3 regions of the Janthinobacterium sp. BJB401 genome follow, and region 3 is predicted to be linked to each of the others. Evidence: predicted binding sites of a transcription regulator. Region 3 holds the regulator's gene; each other region holds the start of a gene.
The links. Region 3 encodes FNR, which switches genes on or off when oxygen is low (the NO sensors DNR and NnrR bind a similar motif). Its sites were predicted from a motif close to TTGATNNNNATCAA; they were not measured.
Positions count from the first base shown of each region.

Region 1: a site for FNR is predicted at 2,259-2,272, ahead of HWE17_RS12685 (universal stress protein). Genes of this name have one in related genera too.
Region 2: a site for FNR is predicted at 3,004-3,017, ahead of paaA (1,2-phenylacetyl-CoA epoxidase subunit PaaA). Genes of this name have one in related genera too.

Region 1 covers NZ_JABXFH010000016.1:9,810-15,765, reverse strand. Annotated here, with positions in the region: gene HWE17_RS12695 (Crp/Fnr family transcriptional regulator) at 1-567, opposite strand, end outside; gene HWE17_RS12690 (response regulator transcription factor) at 908-1,552, opposite strand; gene HWE17_RS12685 (universal stress protein) at 1,710-2,177, opposite strand; gene HWE17_RS12680 (protein phosphatase CheZ) at 2,644-3,483, shown strand; gene HWE17_RS12675 (chemotaxis protein CheA) at 3,483-5,372, shown strand; gene leuC (3-isopropylmalate dehydratase large subunit) at 5,651-5,956, shown strand, end outside.
Region 2 covers NZ_JABXFH010000006.1:809-6,764, forward strand. Annotated here, with positions in the region: partial or broken gene paaE (1,2-phenylacetyl-CoA epoxidase subunit PaaE) at 1-264, opposite strand, end outside; gene paaD (1,2-phenylacetyl-CoA epoxidase subunit PaaD) at 305-850, opposite strand; gene paaC (1,2-phenylacetyl-CoA epoxidase subunit PaaC) at 850-1,617, opposite strand; gene paaB (1,2-phenylacetyl-CoA epoxidase subunit PaaB) at 1,617-1,901, opposite strand; gene paaA (1,2-phenylacetyl-CoA epoxidase subunit PaaA) at 1,930-2,919, opposite strand; gene paaX (phenylacetic acid degradation operon negative regulatory protein PaaX) at 3,187-4,116, shown strand; gene HWE17_RS06040 (hypothetical protein) at 4,227-4,481, opposite strand; gene HWE17_RS06045 (M14-type cytosolic carboxypeptidase) at 4,622-5,746, shown strand; gene pmbA (metalloprotease PmbA) at 5,875-5,956, opposite strand, start outside.
Region 3 covers NZ_JABXFH010000003.1:68,075-74,030, reverse strand. Annotated here, with positions in the region: gene HWE17_RS03325 (TOBE domain-containing protein) at 1-611, shown strand, start outside; gene HWE17_RS03320 (response regulator) at 703-3,777, opposite strand; gene fnr (fumarate/nitrate reduction transcriptional regulator Fnr) at 4,017-4,775, shown strand; gene HWE17_RS03310 (FixH family protein) at 4,779-5,303, opposite strand; gene ccoG (cytochrome c oxidase accessory protein CcoG) at 5,450-5,956, opposite strand, start outside.

The DNA.
Region 1 (5,956 bases), on a different contig from region 3:
TTCATGGCGCGTCATGCGCAGGTTGAACAGTTTGCTCGAGTAGCCCATCTGCGCGAAGCGGTCGGCCAGCGAGACGAGGAAGCGCGCCACGCGGGCTTCGGCGCTGAGTGCGCCCAGCATGCCGATCATGGCTTGCTCGCGCACCAGTTCGCGGCTCATCACGCCGTACATGACGTTTTCCAGTTCCAGGTGGACTCTGCCCAGCGCCGTCAGCTTCTTGAACGGCAGCAGGATCAGGTCGCAGTCGGACAGGGCCACCGCTTCCGAGGAGTAATGGCGCGAGTGGATGCCGTCAACGCCCAGCATGTCGCCCTTCATGGGGAAGCTCAGTACCTGTTCATTGCCGAATTCATCGATGAGCACGGTTTTCAGGAAGCCCGAATTGACGATGTACAGGGTGTCGAACGGCTGGCCGATCGTGTGCACGCGCTGGCCCGTCTTGAATTGCACGTGCTGGAACAGCAGTTCGTCGGCGGCGATGGTGCAGGCGCTGGAGATATGCAGCAGGTCGCACACCTCCTTCAGGTTCGACCAGAGCCGGCCCTGGCGCTGGCGCCCCGCTTCCATTGGAGAAGAGGGGGCCAGCGATGGTGAGGCAGCGCGGGTGTCGGGCGTTTGCGTGGACAGCATGTTCATCTCCTGGTGACAGGTAGTTCAGAGTTGAATGACGGGGTGCACGGGGCGGCGGGCAGGCAAGGGTCGGCGGCGCGCGTCCAGGCAGGTAATGCTCAATTCGCTGAAGACTTGCTGTGTGATGAAATAACTTTCCAGCAACTTGATTACTGGTTTCAGTATGCCAACAACCGTATGCAATTAATATCAGCAGTGGCTGAATATGGCAGTAGGAGCTGTGGTAGGTGAGGTAGGATTGTTCCTACAGTTGGCGCGCGGGCGCGCGCCAGGAGGATCACGTCTTGAAGGGCGATAGCAGGCGGTGCGCGACGGCATACTGGACCATTTCGGATAGCGAACTCATGCCCATCTTTTGCATGATGCGCGTCTTGTGCGTACTCACCGTTTTGACGCTCAGGTGCAGGTTGTTGGCAATTTCCGTGATCGACTTGCCTGCCACCAGCAGGGAAAAAACTTCGAATTCGCGGTCCGACAACTGTTTATGCAGCAAGCTTTCATTCGGCATCATGATGTTGAGCACGAGTTGCTCCGCCACCTCGGCGCTGATGTAGGGGCGCCCGGACGCCACCTTGTGGATGGCGCCCACGAGCTGGGTGCCCGCGCTTTCCTTGGTCAGATAGCCTTGCGCGCCGGCGCGGATGGCGCGCACCGCATATTGCTCTTCCTCGTGCATGGTGAGGATCAGGATCGACAGCTTGGGCGCCTCGCTGCGGATTTGCCGGATCAGGTCGACGCCGCTGCGGCCCGGCATCGACAGGTCGAGCAGCAACAGGTCGAAGCCGCCCTGGCGCACGTGGTTGAGGACTTCAAAGCCGTCGATGGCTTCACCCACGATGTCGATATCCGGCGCGCCGTCAAGGATGCGCTTTAATCCTTCACGCATGATGGTGTGGTCGTCGGCAATCACAATACGTATCATAGGCGGGCAATCTGGTGGCGTGTAATCTGCTCTGTCCGTCACCGGACAATCAAATGTTAAGAAACGAGAAACGTTGTCATTTTAACTGAAGCGGTCGCGCCTTTGCCTTTTTTTTGGTGTGCCGGCAATGGCGCTGGCCCCGTGGCCATGTGACCTTTTATTTTGCCGCGGGTTCCTTGATCAGCCTGTGCACGAGCACGGGCAATTTCGAGTGCGACAGCACTTTATTGGTGACGCTGCCCAGCAGCAACTGACCCCAGCCGCTGCGGCCATGCGAGCCCATGAAGATCAGGTCGCATTGCTGCAGTTGCGCCACTTCCACGATTTTCAGGGCGGGGCTGTCGGAAAATGCCGTCAGGCCTGTCGCCTGCAGGCCCCGCTTGGCGGCCGCGTCGAGGATGGGCTGCCAGTGGTCGGCGCCCGCCTTGCGCATGGCGATGCGGTATTCCTCCTCGCTGGGATAGCTTGGTGGAATGATTTCGATGTACACAGGGTACTGGTATTCGGGCGCCACGTACACGGCAAGGATGTCGGCGTGCATCTGTTCGGCAAAGGCAACGCCGGCACAGGCCGTCAAGTTGGAGACGGTGGAGCCGTCCGTGGCGATCAGAATTTTCTTATACATGGCAGGTCCTTTGGCAGTGACTCAGCGCGCGCAACGCCTCTTATTGTAGACGCGGCGGCAGCATTGTATTCATGTAAAGACTTGATAATTATCAATACTACTGCACCTTCAGTATAGACAACATTGGCAGAAAGATCGTGTTTAGCTGCAACGATGGCCGAGCAGGGCTGTTGCGCAGGCGCCCGCAGGCAGGATTTCTTGTGTCGCGCGTGGTCTAGCACGCACGCCAATGGTAGTATTTCAAAATACAACAGCAGGAACACTTATTTCCTGGCGGAAAAGCTCTTGTGGGCCTGCTTTGCACCAGGAAGCGCGTTTTGAGATTTACCAACAGGGCGGCGCCCTGCTACACTCGCACCATCGCAGCGGTATTGCCTCAAATCATCTTAATCGAGAAATTGTGGGTATCAGTCTGTAAAACGCACAGTTCAGGCGGAATTTTGACAAATTATGGAGAAGCAGGGATATGACCAACGCCGCTGATGATTTCGATGCATTATTCGATGAAGTATCCGCGCAAAGCGCGGCCGCAGCCACGCCGGCGCCTGCCGCCGCGCCTGCTCCCGCCGTGATCGCGGATGACGATTTTGACGCGCTGTTCGATTCCGTGTCGGCCAGCACCGCCGTGCCGGCGGCCGCCGAGCCGGTTGCGGCCCCCGTGGCCAGCGCCGACGCGCCTGGCGAAGCGGCCGATCCGGTCGACCAGTCCGACAAGCCGATGTTCGAGCGCCTGGGCGGCATCGTGCGCCTGCTGCACGATTCGCTGCGCGAACTGGGCTACGACAAGGCGTTGACGGAAGCGTCGTCGCAGATCGTCGACGCCCAGGACCGCCTGGAATATGTCGCCACCCTGACGGAACAGGCCGCCAACAAGGTACTCAACACGCTCGACGAAGGCATGCCGGCGCAGGACGTGCTGTCGAAAAAAGCCAAGGACATGGACGGCCGCTGGACGGCCCTGTTCGACGGCAAGCTGAGCCTGGAAGAATTCAAGGCCCTGGCCGGCGATTCGCGCCAGTTCGCGCAAGCCGTTGCCGAAGCGACGGAAGCGGAAAAAGCACGCTTGCTGGAAATCATGATGGCCCAGGACTTCCAGGACATCACGGGCCAGCTGATCAAAAAAGTGGTCAACATCACCAAGACGGTGGAAAACGAGCTGGCTCAGCTGCTGCGCGACAACGCGCCGGCCGAGGTGCGCGAAAAGCTGGCGCAAAAGCCGGTGCCGCTGATGCAGGGCCCGTCCGTGCCGTCGGTGGCGCTGGACCAGGATAATGTAGACGACCTTCTTGCGGATTTGGGATTCTAATGGACGATATGCTCAAGGATTTCGTCGTTGAGGCGATGGATCTTGCGGTTAATGTTGAAGAGCACTTATTGCGCCTCGAGCGTGATCCTGACAACAAGGAAACACTGAATGCCGTGTTTCGTTCCTTCCACACCATCAAGGGCGGCGCCGGCTTCATGGGCTTGCCCGCGCTGGTGGCGGCCTGCCATCTGACGGAAAACCTGTTTGACGCCTTGCGCACGGGCGCCGCGCCCGTGACGCCGATCGCCATCGAGGCGGCGCTGCAAGCGTCCGGTTTCGTCGCCGACCAGCTGACGGAACTGGCGAATGGCGCCGCGCCGGAAAGCTTGCCGGCCATGCCGGAAGAGCTGGAACATATCCTGACGAACGCCATCGAAGGCAAGGGCATGGATGCGCATGCGCCTGCCGCCGCCGTGGTGGCGGAAGTGGCTGCACCGGTCGCCCAGGCCGCCGAAGTTGTCGCGGCCGCGCCTGCCGCCGCCGTGTCCACGGCCAGCGCCGATGGCCTGGACTGGGAAGCCATGTACAACGCCGTCGTGCCGGCCGCTAGCCAGATCGCTGCCGCGCCGGTGTCCGCCGTCGCCGCCGCACCTGCCGCCGTGGCCGCCGCGCCTGCTGCCGCTGCCGCCGCCAAACCGGCCGGCAAGGCCTGGGATGGCGCGGAACGCCGCGAAGAGCGTCCGGAAGTGCGCCATGCCGCGCCCGTCAAGGAAGACAGCATCCGCGTGGACGCCGTCAAGCTCGACGCGCTGCTGGAAGTGGCCGGTGAATCCGTGCAGGCCGCCAACCAGGCTGCCGTGCTGCTCGAACGCTTGCTGCAATTCAAATTCGAAGGCCAAGCCGCCACCCTGATGGCGACCCTGGCGGAAACCCTGGAACGCGCTTCGCGCTACTCGACCGAACTGCAGCGGGCCACCCTGGCCACGCGCATGCAGCCCGTCGGCCGCCTGTTCCAGAAATTCCCGCGCCTCGTGCGCGAACTGGCGAAAGACCTGGGCAAGGATGTCGAACTGACCATCGAAGGCGCGGAGACGGAAGTCGACCGGGTGGTGGTCGACAGCCTGTACGATCCGCTCGTGCACATGCTGCGCAACTCGCTCGACCATGGCGTCGAATCGCCGGAAGCGCGTCTGGCCGCCGGCAAGCCCGCCAAGTCGTATATTTCACTGAAAGCATGGCAGGAAGCGAACAGCGTCATGATCGTGCTGCAGGATGACGGCAAGGGCATGGACCCGGTCTTCCTGCGCAGCAAGGCCCAGCAAAAGGGCCTGATCAGCGAAAACGCGCAGTTGAGCAACGACGAATGCTTCCAGCTGGTGTTCCTGCCGGGCTTCTCGACCAAGGAAGTCGCTTCCAGCGTTTCCGGACGCGGCGTGGGCATGGACGTGGTGAAAACGGCCGTGGAGAAAAACCGCGGCGCCATCCACATCGAATCCACGCTGGGCAAGGGCACGAAATTTGCCATCCGCCTGCCGATCGAACTGTCGATCGTGCCGACCATGCTCGTGTCGACCTCGGGCGCCGCGCTGGCGCTGCCGATGGCGGTGGTGCAGCGCGTCGTCGAATTGCCGGAAACCTTCATGGAAGTGGGCGGCGCGCCGGTGCTGAAAGACCAGGGCCGTCCATTGCCCGTGCGCTCGCTGGCCGGCTCGTTGGGCTATGAATCGTGCAGCGAACGCGTCGGTATTGTTGTCGCTGCGCCACAGCCGTACATTCTCGCCGTGGAAGCCGTCGATGGCACGGCCGACCTCGTGATCAAGCCGATGACGGCCATCACCGTGGAAGGCATTACCGGTACTGCCCGCTCGGCCGAAGGCGAGCTGGTGCTAGTCGTGGGCCTATCGTTCCTGATGGATGGTTGCAGGGGAAGTGTGCGCATGGCTGCCTAACAACACAGGCCAGTTCACATCCAGCCCGCTGCAGACCTCTGCAGCGGGCTTTTTTTTCAGCTTTTTTCGATTTTTATTCGCCCCGCCGGCATTTTGGCGGATTTTCGTATCAGCAATTTTTTCGCCATATCCGCAAAGCGCACCGAATTTTGTATCGCCCATCCGACGCTGGGGCGGCTTTTGGTTCTGCATTGCACAATATATGGCATAATCATTGCCGATCCCTTCGATCAGTACGACAGATCACTTAAACAGGCTGTGGCAACGCTGCATATATCATGATAAAGACGCTTTACGACAAACTCTGGGAATCCCACGTTGTTCGGGCCGAAGATGATGGCACGACAATTTTGTATATCGACCGGCACCTGCTGCACGAAGTTACCAGCCCGCAAGCCTTCGATGGCCTCAGCGTGGCGGGCCGTCAGCCGTGGCGTATTTCCGCCAACCTGGCCGTGGCCGACCATAATGTGCCGACCACCAGCCGGGTCGACGGCATTGCAGACCCCGTTTCGCGCCTGCAGGTGGAAACGCTGGACAAGAACGCCAAGCACTACGGCTTGACCTACTTCAACATGAACGAC
Region 2 (5,956 bases), on a different contig from region 3:
CAGGGTGTCGTTCGCCCAGGTCGAAAATGCTCCGCCCGGCGTGCGCTTGATGGCCACGCGCAGGGTGCCGTCCTGCACCGCGGAACAGATGGAATACGAGCGGCGCACGTCTTCCGCATTGATATTGGCGCGCAGGGTCAGGTGCTGGCCCTGCTGGAAGCGGAACTGCTGCTGCAGCTCGGCAGGCACGTCGAACGTGACGGCGATGGTGTCGCGCGTTTCGTTGCGCACGTTGGCCACGCACAGCGGATAAAATTTACTCATGCTTCATCTCCAGTTTCTTCGGAACGTGTGCCTGATTTTTTTAGTGGCACTTGAAGTAGTCAAACGGTTCGCGGCAATCGATGCATTTGTACAGGGCCTTGCACGGTGTGGAGCCGAACTGGCTGGTCAGCTGCGTATGCGTCGAGCCGCAGTTCGGGCAGATCACGTCCAGCTTCGGCATGGGCTGACGCTTGACGCCACCCGCTGTTCCTCTACCAAGGCCGCTGATGTCGATCACCTGCTGCTGCGGCGGGGCGATGCCATAGCCTTTCAGCTTGGCCTTGCCTTCTTCGCTCATCCAGTCCGTGGTCCACGCGGGCGCCAGCTGGTTCACCAGGGTCACCTTGGCCACACCGTGGCTGCGCAGGGCTTCCGTGACGGCGTCGGCGATCACCTGCATGGCCGGGCAGCCCGAATACGTGGGCGTGATCGTCACGATGCACTCTTCGCTGCTGACCACGTCGACGGCGCGCACGATGCCCAGGTCCACCACCGAAATGACGGGGATTTCCGGGTCCGGCACGTCGCCGAGCCAGGCCCAGACCTGGGCGGCGTCCAGCGCCGCGGCGCCAGCGGCCGTGTTCATTACCACTCCGCCCCGGGATAGGCGCGCTGCAGGAACTGCATCTCGGCCAGGATAAAACCCAGGTGCTCCGTGTGCGTGCCCTGCTTGCCGCCCTTTTGCATCCAGGCGTCGGGCGCCGGCATGGTCAAGGTGGCTTCGGCGAAAATCTCGGCCACGTGTTCCAGGAAAGCGCGGCGCAGCACGTCCGATGGCGGCGCGATGCCGGCGGCGACCATGGCCTGGTCGACGGCGTCATACGTGAACATCTCGCCCGTGTACATCCACAGCTGGTCGGCGGCGGCCTGCGCTTTCGCGTGGCTGTCCGCCGTGCCATCGCCGAGGCGCACGATCAGGTCGCCGCTGCGGCGCAAGTGATAGGTCACTTCCTTGATCGATTTTTGCGCCACTTCGACGATGCGCGCATCCGTCGATTTCGTCAGTTCCAGCAGCTGGAAGTAGTGCCAGCTGTCGAAGAAGAACTGGCGCATCATGGTGTCGGCGTAATTGCCGTTCGGCTGTTCGACCAGCAGGCAGTTCTTGAAGTCGTGGGCGTCGCGCAAAAAGGCGATGTCGTCCTCGTCGCGGCCCGCGTTTTCCAGTTCGGCCGCATAGCTGAACCACAAACGCGTCTGACCCAGCAAGTCCAGCGCCACGTTGGTCAGCGCCATGTCTTCTTCCAGCGCCGGCCCCTTGCCGCACAGCTGCGACAGCTGCTGGCTGAGGATCAGGGCGTTGTCGCCCAGGCGAAAAAGATAATTGACCTTGTCGTCCATTGCAGGCGCTCCCATCACAGGTTCTTGACTTCTTCCGGCATCGGGAAGAAGGTGGGATGGCGGTACACCTTGCTGTTCGACGGCTCGAACAGGGCGCCCTTGTCGCCGGGGCTGCTGGCGACGATGTCGGCCGCGCGCACCACCCAGATGCTCACGCCTTCATTGCGGCGCGTGTAGACGTCGCGCGCATGGTTGACCGCCATGGTGGCGTCGGAAGCGTGCAGGCTGCCCACATGCTTGTGCGCCAGGCCGTGCTGGCTGCGGATGAAAACTTCCCACAATGGCCATTCTTTGCTCATGTTGCTATCCCCTATCTGTCTTATGTATTTACGCTGCCGCTTTGTTAGCAGCTTGCTTGTCTGCATACGCGACCAAGGCATCGCGGAACCATGCGCCGTCTTCGTACGCTTTGACGCGCGTTTGCAGGCGTTCGCGGTTGCACGGGCCATTGCCCTTCAAGACGTTGTTGAACTCGGACCAGTCGATCTCGCCGAATTCATAGTGGCCCGTTTCCGCATTGAATTTCAGGTCGGGATCGGGCACGGTCAAGCCCAGGTATTCGATTTGCGGCACGGTCTGGTCGACCATGCGCTGGCGCAATTCATCGTTCGAGAACAGCTTGATGCGCCATTGCGCCGACTGGGCGCTGTTGACGGAGGCGGCGTCGGACGGGCCGAACATCATCAGCGAAGGCCACCACCAGCGGTTCAAGGCATCCTGCGCCATGGCTTTTTGCGCGGGCGTGCCCTTGCACAGCGACATCATGATGTCGTAGCCCTGGCGCGCATGGAACGACTCTTCCTTGCAGACGCGAATCATGGCGCGCGCATACGGACCGTAGGAGCAGCGGCACAGGGGAATCTGGTTGATGATGGCCGAACCGTCGACCAGCCAGCCGATGGCGCCCATGTCGGCCCACGACAGGGTCGGATAGTTAAAGATGCTGGAATACTTGGCTTTGCCCGAGTGCAAGGCGGCCAGCAAGTCGTCGCGCGACACGCCCAGGGTTTCCGCAGCGCTGTACAGGTACAGGCCATGCCCCGCTTCGTCCTGGATCTTCGCCAGCAGGATGGACTTGCGTTTCAGGGTCGGCGCGCGCGTGACCCAGTTACCTTCGGGCAATTGGCCGACGATTTCCGAGTGCGCGTGCTGCGAAATCTGGCGGATCAGGGTCTTGCGGTAGGCGTCCGGCATCCAGTCCTTGGCCTCGATCTTGATGCCTTCGTCGATGCGCGCCTGGAAAGCGCGCTCTTCCTGGCCCATGTCGTCGAGGGAACGGACGTTCTTGAGGCCGGTTTCAACCATTTGTGCGTACATGATCTGTCTCCCATGTCTTTGATTTTGCGCAGCAACGCGGTGCGATGAACAGATAATACGATACAAAAAACGATTTGCATACACTTGATATGAATCATTTTAAAATTTCGTATCTTGTGCGGGGTTTTTGTGCGTATGATATTGCTTATGAGAAAACATTACGAAGCGCCACCCGCGCTTCCGGCAAATTATTGCCGCGCTACCCGCGCAGCCAAGTAAACTGCTGCTTTTATTGATTCGACCGCAACACGGCCAGACCGGAACCACATGAAGAACACCCGCTGCACGGCATGGATAGCCGATTTCCTGGAAAGCGACCCACCGCGCTCGAAGTCCCTGGTGATGACCATCTTTGGCGACGCCATCGTGCCGCGCGGCGGCGCCATCTGGCTGGGCAGCCTGATCGAACTGCTGGCGCCATTCGGCGTCAATGACCGGCTATTGCGCACCAGCGTGTTCCGCTTGGCGCAGGAAGGCTGGCTCAGCTCGCAGCGCGACGGCCGCCGCAGTGCCTATACGATACGCCCGGAAGCGCTGGCCCGCTTCGAACGCGCCTACCGCCGCATCTATGCGCCGCTGATCGTGCACTGGGATGGCAGCTGGACCCTGGTGATCGGGCCGGCCGGCAGCATCGGCGCCGCCGAGCGGGGGGCACTGCGCAAGGAATTATTGTGGGCCGGCTATGGTTTGATTTCTCCCGGCATCTTTGGCCACCCGGCCAGCAATGCGGAGGCGCTGGAAGATATCCTCGTGCGCAACGAGGTGCAGGGCAAGCTGTATGTTTGCCACACCACGGAATTGCCGGGCGTCAGCACGCGTCCCCTGCGCGACATGGTGGGCGATTGCTGGGACTTGTCGGAAGTGATGGCCGGCTACGCAAAATTCATCGCCAGCTTCCAGCCCCTGCTGACCCTGCTGCAGGAAGAACCCGTGTTCGATGCGGAGCAGGCGTTCGTCATCCGCTCCCTGCTGACGCACGCCTACCGCCGCGTGCAATTGCACGACCCGCAACTGCCCGTCGAGCTGCTGCCCGAACCGTGGCCCGGCACGCAAGCCTATGCACTGGCACGCGACCTGTACCGCATCACGTATGCGGCTGCCGAGGAACATATACTGGCCACATTGCGGCGCGAGGATGAGCAGGCGGCATCTGTCGAGCCGTGGTTCTACGAACGATTTGGCGGTCTGAACACCTGACAAAACGTCCATGGCGGCGTTGCAGGGCCTGGGCGTACGTTCGTACTGCCTGCGACCCTGCGCCTTGCCCTGAACATTTTTCAGGCGTTCAGGAATAAGTTACTGTCTGCTCACTGTTTCACCACTACTTGCTTGGCACCAGCCAGCAAATCCTGCCCCAGCTTTTCCAGCGCATTGGCCTGCACCAGCATGGTGTCGAGGATGGCGACGTTGAAGGTGTATTCGGCCGGCGTCGTATAGCCGGGGAAACGTATGATGCGCAGCAATTCCTGCAAGGTCGTGCCCTTGCCCAGGTGCGCCAGGGCGTCGCTGAGGGCGCTAACTTTCTTTTCCAGTTCGCGTATGTGTTTGCCGTTGTCGTCCATGATGATCTCCCGTGTCGGAGCTTCCACGTTAGCAAAGCACGTCCGCCGTCGTTTGCGCCAGCACAAAGGCGCCGCTAAAACGGGTATCATCGCGCCATTGCACACGATGCAAAACCCATACGTTTTTATCAGGAACACACATGACCATTAAAATCAGCCAGCAATTCGACGCCGGCGCGATCGAGGTGCTGCGCGCCGACGATGCCCACTCCATCGAGCTGAACATCCGCAAGGATTCCCACGCCGACATCACGCAGTGGTTTTACTTCCGCCTGCAAGGCGCGCAAGGCGAGGCGTGCACGATCCGCTTCATGAATGCCGGCAAGTCGGCCTACCCGGACGGCTGGAAAGATTACCAGGCTGTCGCCAGCTACGACCGCGAAACCTGGTTCCGCGTACCGACCAGCTTTGACGGCACCGTGATGACGATCGAACATACACCCGAAGAAGAAAGCGTGTACTACGCCTACTTCGAACCGTATCCATGGGACCGCCACCTGGCCCTGATCGACAGCGCGCAAGCGTCGCCGCTGGTGCGCCTGATCGACCTGGGCAGCACCGTGGAAGGCCGCGACATGAACCTGCTGGTGGTCGGCGACGCCGATGCCGAGAAAAAAGTCTGGGTCATCGCGCGTCAGCATCCAGGCGAGACGATGGCCGAATGGTTTGTCGAAGGCATGCTCGAAGCCTTGCTGGACCAGGCCAATCCGTTTGCCCGCCAATGCCTGCAAGACGCCGTCTTCTACGTGGTGCCGAACATGAACCCGGACGGTTCCGTGCATGGCAACCTGCGCACCAACGCGGCCGGCGCCAACCTGAACCGCGAATGGATGACGCCAACGATGGAACGCAGCCCGGAAGTGTTCCTGGTGAAACAGAAAATGCATGAAATCGGCTGCGACCTGTTCCTCGACGTGCATGGCGACGAAGGTCTGCCGTATGTATTCGTGGCTGGCAGCGATGCGCTGGAAAATTTCACGCCAGCACAAAAAGCCGAGCAAGACCGCTTCATCGCCGACTTCAAGGTGGCCAGCCCCGACTTCCAGGATGAGCACGGCTACGAAGACGGCCCGTTCACGCCGGAAGTGCTGACCATGGGTTCGCCCCACATCACGCACGCCTTCGGCTGCCTGTCGCTGACCCTGGAACTGCCGTTCAAGGACAATGCCAACGATCCCGACCCGCAAACGGGCTGGAGCGGCGCCCGCAGCGCCGCCCTGGGCGCGGCCGTGCTGCAGCCTATCCTGTCCACCTTGCGCGCCTGAGCGCCAGGGCCGAGCCGGCCCGCTTGATCCCATGCCCCGCTCGCCGGGGCATTTTTTTGCCCGCGCGGCCAGCGTTTGGGAAGCGTGCCGAGGCAGCAGCTGCCGTCTGGCATCGAACCGCTTGCGCCTCAGCCGCCCGCCACCACCATGCTCTCGATAAGGATGGAACCCGTCTCTTTGGTACCGCGGCGCAAGGCGTCGGCACCCACG
Region 3 (5,956 bases):
AACCGCTGGTCGAGCGCCTGACGGGCGGCAAGGGCGGCGGCGGCACGCGGCTCACGCCACGGGGACGCCAGCTGGTCGACAATTTCCGCATCATCGAGCGCGAGCATGCCCGCTACCTGCGCCAGTTGGGCAGCCAGGCCGAAGGCATCGCCGACGACCTTTTACTCATACGGAGAATGGCCATGAAAACGACGGCGCGCAATCAATTCCTGGGCAAGGTGGCCGAACTGAAACAGGGCGCTGTCAACGACGAAGTCATCCTGGAATTGCCCGGTGGCCAGCACATCGTGGCCATCGTCACGCAGGGCAGCAGCACCAGCCTGGGCCTGGTGCCGGGCGCGGAAGCGTTCGCGCTGATCAAGGCTTCGTCCATCATCCTCGTGGCCGATAGCGAAGGCGCGCGCTTTTCCGCGCGCAACCAGCTGGCCGGCACGGTCACGCGCGTGCAGACGGGCGCCGTCAACACGGAAGTGGTGCTGGACTTGCCGCGCGGCGGCACGATTGCCGCCATCATCACGAATCAGAGCAGTACCGACCTGGGCATCGCGCTTGGCAGCAGCGTGACGGCGATGTTCAAGGCGTCGAGCGTGATTCTGGGTGTGCCCGCATAAGTGCGTAGGTCGGATTAGCGCAGCGTAATCCGACAACATTGTTGGCGCGTCCTGTCGGATTACGCGCGTAGCGCTAATCCGACCTACCCTTTTAATCTTTTAGCCGCGACAACCAATCTCCCGCCGCCACCAGCACCAGCTCCAGCTCCTGCGCCGTGTGCGCCAGCAGCGCCGGCACCTCATCAAGGCGTCCCGCGTCGATGGCTTCCTCGGTGGCGAACGCGGCGCGGATCAGGCGTTTCGTGCCCAGGGTGCCGACGGAGCCGCGCACGCTGTGCAGGATGCGCGCCACGTCGCTGTGGCGGCCAGCCTGCAACGCCGTTTCGGCGTCGCGCACGGGCGTCATGCCCTTGTTCAGCGCGTCTTCGACCATGCGCCGCAGCACGCCGCGCCCCTTCGCGTCGCGTCCCATCACGCGCATCAGCGGCGCCATGGAAAACACTTCCTCATCGGCAACTGTCACCGGCTCGGCCGTCTGCACTGGCGGGCGCTTGGGCAGGTGGCGCAGGATGACTTCCATCATCTCTTCCACCACGACGGGCTTGGCGATGAAATCGCTGATGCCGGCCGTCATGCAGCGCTCGCGCTCGGACGCCAGCACGCCGGCCGTCATGGCGATCACGGGCAGGCCCAAGCGCAGTTCCGTGCGGATGATGTGGGTGGCGCTGAAACCGTCCATGACGGGCATCTGCATGTCCATCAGCACGATGTCGTAGCGCAGCGCTTCCGTGCGCAGCCGTTCCACGGCTTGCAAGCCGTCGCCCACCACGTCCAGGGTGGCGCCCATGTGTTCGAGGATGCCGCGCGCCACGGCCTGGTTCAAATGATTGTCTTCCACCAGCAGGAAATGCACGCCCGCCAGTTCCGTGCCCAGCGGCTGGTGCAGGATGCGCTGTTCGCCGCCGTCGTCCTTGGCGATCAGCGCCTGGTGCAGGGCGTCGAACAGGCTCGATCCCGTGATCGGCTTCATCAGCACGACGTCGGCCTCGGCCGCGCTGGAGATTTCCTCCAGGTGGTTGCGGGCGAATGCGTTGACCATCACCACGATGGGCTGGCGCTGGCCGCTGGCCGCCTGGCGGATGGCCTTGGCCGTGGCCAGGCCGTCCATGACGGGCATGTGCCAGTCGGCCAGCACCACGTCGTACGGTTGCTGCTGCGCCAGGCGTTCGCGGTACAGTTCGATGGCGGCAAAGCCGGAGTCCACTTCGTCGGCCAGCCAGCCCCACGCCTCGATCAGCTTGACGATCAGTTCGCGCGTGGTGCGGTTGTCGTCGGCCACCAGCAGGCGCAACTGTCCCAGGGCCGGCGTGCGCCGCGTTTCCGCCGGTTGCGCCAGCATCTCGAAGGGCACGCTGAACCAGAAGCGGCTGCCCTTGCCTTCGCTGCTGGCGACGGCGATGTCGCCGCCCATCATGTGGATCAGCTGCTTGCTGATGGCCAGGCCCAGGCCCGTGCCGCCGAAGCGCCGCGTGATGCTCTGGTCGCCCTGCGAAAACGCGGCGAACAGCTGCTGTTGCTGCAGTTCCGTCATGCCGATGCCCGTGTCGCGCACTTCGAAGCGCAGCCAGGCGCGGCCGCTCTCTCTCTCGGCCAGGCTGACGGCCACCACCACTTCGCCGCTCTCGGTAAATTTGATGGCGTTGCCGGCCAGGTTGACGAGGATTTGCTGCAGGCGCTGGGCGTCGCCCACCAGGCGCCGCGGCACGTCGGGTTCGACGGCGATGGCCAGTTCCAGTTCCTTTTCGCCCGCATTCATCGTCATCGTCGTGGCCAGGGTATTCATGACTTCGTCGAGGTCGAATTCGACGGGCGACAATTCCATGCGGCGCGCCTCGATCTTCGAATAGTCGAGCACGTCGTTGAGGATGCCCAGCAGCGACTGGCCCGCCACTCTGACCATGGTCAGATACTTGCGCTGTTCCGTGTCGAGTCTGGTATTGCCCAGCAAATACACCATGCCCAGCACGGCATTGAGGGGCGTGCGGATTTCATGGCTCATGTTGGCCACGAAATCGCTCTTCGCGCGGTTGGCCGCCTCGGCCCGGTCGCGTTCCTGCTCCAGCTCCGCCGCGCGCGCTTCGAGTTCCTGCTGCAGGCGGTCGCGTTCGCTCATCAGGCCGTTGAACGCTTCCGTCAGCTCGCCGATCTCGTCGCGCTGCTGCACCGGCACGGGGGTAAAACGGCTGCCGCTGGTGCGTAGGGCCAGCAGGGTGTCGCGCAGGCGCACCAGCGGCGACAGCAGGCGCACGGTGACCCAGCCCAGAACAAAGGCAGCCAGCAGCGAGGCGAGGATGCTCCACAGCACCAGCCGGTACAGCACGCCATCGAATGGTTCGAAGGCATCGTCGACGGGCAGCGAGCTGGCCAGCAGCCAGTTCACCGATTTCAGGCGCTTGAAACTGTTGACTGCCGTGATGCCGCGGCTGTTGGTGCTGACCATGCTGCCTTCGCCATCTTCCTTCAGCAGCTGGGTCGTCGTCAGATTGGCGTTCGGCTGGCGCGGCTGCAGCAAACGGCTGGTATCGGGGTGCAGCACGTAGCGCGGCACGGCGCCGCGCGTGAGGATGAAGTAATAGCCGCTCTTGCCGACCTTTTCCGAGCGCAGGCGCCCCAGCAGATTGTCCTTGTACAGGCGCAGCACGCCGATCACCACGCCGGCCACCTGGCCATCGGCGGTGAGCACGGGCGCCACCATCTGCACGATGGGCATGCCGCTCGATTTACCGAGCATCGGCTCGGTGATCATGGGCTGGCGCGTGCGCAGGACGGTCTGGAAATACTCGCGCTCGGCAACGTTGATGCCGGCGCGCCCCGGCACTTCCGGCATGTCGGCCACGACGGCGCCTTGCGCGTCGAGCACCAGCACGTCGTCGAACAGCACCAGCATCGAGCGGCGCGAATAGTATTCGCGCAATTGGGCGGGCCGGGCGATCAGTTCCGGCGGCTGCTGCCGGGCCGTCAGGGTGACGATCTGCAGCAGCATGCCCAGCTTGTCGTCGAGCTCGGCAGCGGTACGGCTGATCAGGGATGACTGCTGGCTCAGCAGTACTTTAGTGAAATCGTCGCGCATGTGCTGCACCTGGATCATGGTGACCAGCGCGATCATGGCGATCGAGGTCAGGCTGGTGGCCAGCGCGACTTTTGCTTTGATGCCGAGAGGCTTCATGATTTCCTTTTCAGTACCGGGCGGCACAGGCGGCAAGTAATGCTGTCAGGAATTTTCCTATCAATGCCCCAGCTTGGCAAGCGGCGCCGCGCAAATTGCCCTCCCCGCATGGGCTTTTGACGATGTTGCCATATAATTAAAGTCGGAACGTCGTTTATTCAGCGAAATTGCGGTGAAATTGGCACACGGCAACCCTGTATGCAGTAAACTTGTTGTTGCATTTTCTAAAAGGTACCGACATGACTGAAGCGCTACTCACTCCAACCTTGCCTACAGTGAACGTGGAAGCGTTGCGTGCGCGATGCTCGACCTGCAGCATGCATCAATTGTGCCTGCCGATGGGCCTCGATATGGGCGACATGGACAGGCTGGACCAGATCATCGGCCGCCGCCGCAAGATCGTGCGCGGCGCCTCGCTGTTCCGTATCGGTGACTCGTTCCAGAATCTGTACGCGATCCGCCTGGGGCACTTCAAGACGTACCAGATCAATCCGGGCGGCGAAGAGCAGGTGACGGGCTTCCAGATGGCCGGCGAACTGCTGGGCATGGACGCCATCAGCGCCGACCGCCACCACTGTAATGCGGTGGCGCTGGAAGACAGCGAAGTGTGTGAAATCCCGTTTTCCAGCCTGGAACAATTGCTGGGCAATATGCCGACCTTGCTGCGCCATTTCCACCGCATGATGAGCCAGGAAATCACGCGCGAGCAAAGCGTCATGCTGTTGCTGGGCAATATGCAGGCGACGCAGCGTTTTGCCGCCTTTATCGTCAACCTGGCGTCGCGCTACGAAGCGCGCGGCTATTCGAGCAGCAAATTCCAGCTGCGCATGTCGCGCGAGGAAATCGGCAACTACCTGGGCCTGACCATCGAAAGCGTCAGCCGTTTATTGTCGAAATTCAAGAAGGAAGGCTGGCTGCGCGTCTCGAACCGAGAAATTGAAATCTTGCAGCCGGCAAAACTGAAGGCCATCACGGCCGGTACCGACGTCTGCAAATAAGGCTTACAGTTCCTCGTCGGCATGCAGTGCGATGCTGCGTTGCAGCGGCCAGGTCCAGATGCCGGACAGGCGCCACTCGCGCTTGTCGTTTTCCACCAGCACTTGCCAGCGGCTGCGCTCGAGCATCGGCAGCGCCACCGAGAAATTGCCGGCCGCATCGGGCCGCACCAGCAGCTTGATGTCCTTTTCCGGCAGCGTCGCATGCGCCAGGTGCAGCTGCAGCGGACCCTGGTAAGCTTTGCCGAAGCTGTGCACGGAACCACTGAGGCGCGCTGACGCCACGTCGTAGGACAAGCTGGTAGCCATCGCCAGGTCGCTGGCGATCGTGTCGCGCTTCAAATCCTGGTTGATCGCCTTGCCCTGCTTGTAATAGTCGCCCACCACCAGCGCATCGGGTTGCGTAAACGCGATATAGCCCATGAAGCTGCCGACGACCACGGACAGGCCGGGACCGATCATCAGCAGCCATGGCCAGCGATGCTTGTACCAGGGATCGGCGGGGGCTTGCAGTTTCAGACTGTCGGACATTTTGTTCTCCTTGGGGTCAGACCCTTTGGGTCTGACCCCAGCTTTTGCTTCTGGGTTGAAAATGCAGTAAACCTACCGCATGTTGAATGCTACCCCTACGGCGAAATACCGGGGTCGGACCCAGAGGGTCCGACCCCGAATCAACATCACCGCGGCACGATGAATACCGCGCTTTCACGCACATGCAGCGAGGGGTTGTCCAGCGATTGCAATTCGATCGCAATCTTGTTCGACCCCTTCTCGCCGACGCCGTGCGGCACGCGCAGGCGGATCGGCCAGCCCAGCGTTTCCGTCGGCTGCAAGGTCACTTCTTCGCGCGTCAGCAAGGTCAGGCCCGGCAAGCCGGAAGCGCTGATCTTGAAATGCTGGCTTTGCTCCGAGGTGTTCATGATCTGCAGGCGGTAGACGTTTTCGATCATGCCGTCTTCCACTTCGCGTCCCATCGAACCGCGGTCGCGGATCACGTCCATTTTCAGGGGCGTGCGCAGGGCCAGCGAGGTACATACGGCGATGATGATCAGGGCCAGGATGGAAGTGTAGATCAGGACGCGCGGGCGCATGGCGCGCTGGCGTATCTGCTTCGAATTGAAGTTGTTTTCCATCGCATGGTCGGTGCTGTAGCGTATCAGGCCACGCGGCCGCTCGACCTTGTC